One region of the Brassicibacter thermophilus genome, then DNA from elsewhere that is predicted to be linked to it. Evidence: riboswitches for the same ligand, from Rfam matches in the RefSeq annotation. Region 1 holds a riboswitch; the other holds the start of a gene.
What was found. A riboswitch is a leader RNA that binds a small molecule or an ion and turns the genes downstream of it on or off. The one in region 1 is predicted to bind thiamine pyrophosphate.

Region 1 (2,498 bases):
AGAATTAAAAGGTTCGGATTTGAGACATGCATTCACCTTATATTGAATTTACCTTGGGATACTATGGATGATGTTATTGAGAATGCAAAGATATTATCAGCATTAAAAGTAGAGCAAGTAAAGATTCACTCTCTATATATACTAGAAAATACAAAATTAGGTGAAATGTACAAAAGTGGAGAAATAAATATAATATCTAAAGCAGAATATATTGAAAGAGTCATAACTTTTTTGGAATACCTAAATAAAGATATTGTTATTCAAAGAATAGTTGGCAGAGCTCCAGAAGAGGGTGCATTATTTGTTAACTGGAATACAAGTTGGTGGAAAATAAGAGACGAGATAATTGAAACAATGATTAGTAGAAAAACCTATCAAGGTATTAAATGTGATTATTTAAATGGTAAAGCTTTAAAAAATTTGTAGAAAAATAAAGGGAAAACGTATCACTTGTAGAATGTATTATATAAGTATTATTAATTTATTTGGGAGGGTGATTAAGATGATAAGGTTTATTTGCGGAATAAAAGGTGCAGGTAAGACTAAGAAACTAATAGAGATGGCTAATGATGATGTTAAAAAAGGAATAGAAAATATTGTTTTTGTTGATTTTCAAGATAACCAATTATTAAATCTTGATTATTCAGTAAGACTTATTGATGCCATAGAGTTCAATGTTAATAATGTTGAATCGTTCTATGGCTTTTTATGTGGGATTATAGCAGGTAATTATGATATTAATAACATATATGTAGATAATATTTATAATTACATCGAATTGAATGATGATATCTTAGAGAACTTAATTAAAAGATTAGAAAAAATATCTAACATATTTAATACGAATTTTTACATAAGTTTAAACGTAAATAAAGAAAATATACCAAGTAATTTGAAAGAATTGGTTTTAGAATAGATATGATAAGTATTCTATAAATAGTTACGTTTTTGTCATTAAATTAAACTATTTATGAGATTGACATATATTTGTAGTTGGATTAAAATTTAGATGTATAAAATAAAATTTAGATGTATAAGAGGAAAAAGGGGAGCTAAAGAAATTTGGCTGAGAGGAAACTATATGTTTCGACCCTATAAACCTGAACTGGGTAATGCCAGCGGAGGGAAATATTTTATTATTTTATTACTTTATTACTTAATGGTTACAAAACCTCTTTTTCCTGAATATGGGAAAAGAGGTTTGCTTTTTAATATTATTAAAGGAGATGATAAATATGTCTAAAGTTAATGTTAGTCTTCAAGTCATACCAAATGTTGAAGAGTCAAAAATTTATGATGTGGTAGATAAGGTGATACAGTTTATTTCATCTACTGGGATTAAATACGAAGTTGGACCAATGGAAACTACAATGGAAGGTGAGTTAGAAGAATTATTAGATATAGTAAAAAAATCACAAGAAATATGCGTAAATGAAGGAGCTAATAGAGTGTTGTCAGTTGTCAAAATTGACTATAAGCCTGAAGGTGTGACAATGAATGAAAAAGTTAGCAAATACAGAAAGTAAATTTATACCAGTAACTTTTTTAGGATTGCTGTTATTGATTTGGCAGATAATAGTCGATAAAGGTGTTATTGCTAGATATATATTACCTGCTCCTAAGGATATTTTAGTCACATTGATAAAAATATTACCGCAAATTAAAGAACATATATTTACTACATTATATGAGGCTTTATTAGGTTTTTTTATATCTATAATATTTGCTATGATTCTAGCTATAATTATGGATAATGTAAAATTTATTAAGAGTGCATTGTATCCGCTTTTAGTTATATCTCAAACTATACCTACAATTGCATTAGCACCATTATTTATTTTGTGGTTTGGATTTGGGAAGTTACCGAAAATAATTGTAGTAGTATTAGTATGCTTTTTTCCTATAATTATTAACATGCTTCAAGGGTTAGAATCTGTCGATGAAGATATGATAAATTTATTAAAATCTATGGGGGCTAATAAAATTCAAATATTTAAAATGATAAAATTTCCAGGGGCTATAGTAAGCTTTTTTTCTGGGCTTAGAATAGCAGCTACATATAGTATAATGGGTGCTGTAATAGGCGAATGGCTTGGAGGGAAAACTGGCATAGGTGTGTATATGATAAGAGTAAAAAATTCTTTTGCATTAGATAAATTTTTTGCAGCTATAGTTATAATAGTGGTATTAAGCATAACTATTTTTAAAATTATATCATTAATAGAATATATATCTATGCCGTGGAAAAGAGAAATAAATAATAAAAGTTAGGAGAGATGTAAATGAAAAAAACATTTATATTATTATTAATTATTTCATTAACTATAATGACTTTTATAGGATGTACATCTGAGGGGAAACAAGTAGATAAACCACCTGTTAAAGGAAATGAAGAACTTGTAAACGTTAAATTGCTTTTAGATTGGTATCCTAACACTAATCATACAGGTATATATGTAGCTAAAGATAAAGGGTTTTATGAAGATGAGGGATTAAAA
Region 2 (2,498 bases), 590 kb from region 1:
TTTCATCAGTTTTTTTTTCTAGTGCAAAATCCATAGCCAGTTCCGTATCTGTTTTATCTTTTTTAACAGGATACTTTACTAGCTCAACATTTTTTTTATTCATAATATCCAAATCCAATTTAGAAATAGAATCAAAATCCCCTATTAGAACATCCGGTATTATATCGTTTTTTAATAAATGTTTTGCTCCTCCGTCAGCGCATATTATTAAATTAACTTCTTGTGATATTTTTTTTAGCTTTAAAGAGCTAAGTGCTTCTCCATTAGATACTATCAATGTTTTCATATTATCCCTCTAATCTACTTATTTATTCTGCTTAAAGGTTTCCACAATATACTAATTATTATAGCAGAAATAATAAATTCTGGTAAAAGATAAGCACCATTATATAATGTTGAATACCACCATGGATTCATATCACCAGCATACTCGGCAAAAAACACAACTCCTGAAAGTAAATGACATACAAATCTCCCTGATATAGCTAATAATATGCTAAATGTTAATAAAGCATATTGAAGCATTCCTATTTCTTTGTATTTATTTGCATTATGTGCGAGTCCTGCTAACCCTAGCAAACCAAAAGCTAATGGATAATCTAACAGAAATTGAATGTAGTGATAAAAATATGGCTCAATAATAAACTGTAATATACCATAAAGTCCACCAACAATTAATCCTGGTACAGTCCCCCATCTTAAAGCAAAAACTATTATAGGAATCATACTCCCTGCAGTTACTGATCCTCCATATGGTGCTTCATAAATTTTTACTAAGCTAAGTATAGTAGCAAGTGCAATCATGATGCCACCTTCAGTAAGCATTTTAATGCTCCATCCTTTTTTCATAATTACTTCCCCCTTAAAAATATTTTTAATAGTCAATTGCAAATACAATAGCACAAAATGTTACAATTGACTATCATATTAATACAAAATATGTATCACTTGGGAAAGGTTTGTAACGAAAACAAAAACTAAAACCATTACCTAACATAAGGCAATGGCATACTTACACAAATCCACTTTCCTACGCTAGCGTTATCTAGTTCAGGTAAAAGGGTCGAAGCTATTTAAGCTTCCTCTCAGCAAAAGCTCCCCTAGTGGTACATATTCATTTTTACAATATTATTATATCAAAAAATCAACTATTGTAAAGACATAATATCCTTAAATTTATTTACAGCCAAAGTGATATCCTCTGTATTAAACACTGCAGAACCAGCAACAATAATATTTGCTCCCCAGTCAATTACTTCTTCAACATTGTCTAATTTAATACCTCCATCAATTTCAATATCGATATTCAATTTTTCTTTTTCAATTATTCTTTTAATCTTTCTAACCTTTTCTTCCATACTTCTTATAAGAGTTTGTCCTCCAAATCCAGGATTTACTGTCATAATTAATATCATATCAATGTCATTCAAAACATACTGAATTTCTTCTAAAGGAGTAGCAGGATTTAAAGCCACACCAGCTTTTATTCCGTAACTTTTTATTTGCTGAATTACTCGATGTAAGTGTACACATGCTTCTTTGTGAACTGTAATAATATCAGCTCCAGCATCAACAAAACTATTAATATATAATTCAGGATTTTCAATCATAAGATGAACATCAAATGGCATATTCGTCAAGCTTCTAATACTTTTAATTAATGGTGCCCCAAATGAAATATTAGGTACAAAATGCCCATCCATTATATCAAGGTGTAATATATCAGCTCCTCCGGCTTCAGCAGCTAATATATCACTTTTTAAATTTGCAAAATTTGATGACAATATTGACGGAGCAAGTTTTAACATGTTAGTACCTCCTGTTGTTTTTTATTTCTTGCAAGAAATTAAGATAATTATTATATCTAGACTGGCTTATTTTTCCTTCATTTAATGCCTGTTTTACAGCACATCCTGGTTCCTTGAAATGTCTACACCCAGTAAATTTACATAAATGACTTATTTCGTAAATTTCATTGAAATATTTTTCCAATTCTTCTTCTTTGGCAAAATTTATATCAAGGGAACTAAAGCCAGGAGTGTCAACTACCCATCCGCCGTCGTTAAGCTCTAAAAGTTCTACATGCCTAGTAGTATGTTTACCTCTATTAGTTTTTTTGCTTATTTCACCAGTTTTAAGTTGTAAATTAGGCTGAATTTTATTTAAAATAGTACTTTTACCAACCCCTGAAGGGCCAGCAAAAACAGAAATTTTATCTCTTAATTTTGCTCTAAGCTCATCAATCCCTATATCATATTTTGCACTAATATTAATCACTGGATAGGAACATTTCTCATATATATCGTTTATATATTTTAATTTTTCTTTTTCTAGATCAATTTTATTAATACATATAACTATGTCCAAATTTTGATGTTGTGCTAATAACAAAAATCTATCTAACAACCATAAATCAGGGTCAGGGTTTTTAATCGCCATAACTATTACAGCTTGATTGACATTGGCTACTGGTGGTCTATAAAGATACGTTTTTCTAT

Region 2: linked by a shared signal. The riboswitch ahead of thiT (energy-coupled thiamine transporter ThiT) and the one ahead of ACZ41D_RS06210 (thiamine-binding protein) in region 1 are both predicted to bind thiamine pyrophosphate.

The regions. Positions count from the first base shown of each region.
Region 1 covers NZ_AP042446.1:1,321,283-1,323,780, forward strand. Annotated here, with positions in the region: gene mnmL (tRNA modification radical SAM protein MnmL/YtqA) at 1-426, shown strand, start outside; gene ACZ41D_RS06205 (hypothetical protein) at 503-916, shown strand; TPP riboswitch at 1,036-1,146, shown strand; gene ACZ41D_RS06210 (thiamine-binding protein) at 1,236-1,526, shown strand; gene ACZ41D_RS06215 (ABC transporter permease) at 1,498-2,271, shown strand; gene ACZ41D_RS06220 (ABC transporter substrate-binding protein) at 2,283-2,498, shown strand, end outside.
Region 2 covers NZ_AP042446.1:1,913,034-1,915,531, forward strand. Annotated here, with positions in the region: gene ACZ41D_RS09090 (thiamine diphosphokinase) at 1-286, opposite strand, end outside; gene thiT (energy-coupled thiamine transporter ThiT) at 301-849, opposite strand; TPP riboswitch at 1,011-1,112, opposite strand; gene rpe (ribulose-phosphate 3-epimerase) at 1,149-1,808, opposite strand; gene rsgA (ribosome small subunit-dependent GTPase A) at 1,810-2,498, opposite strand, start outside.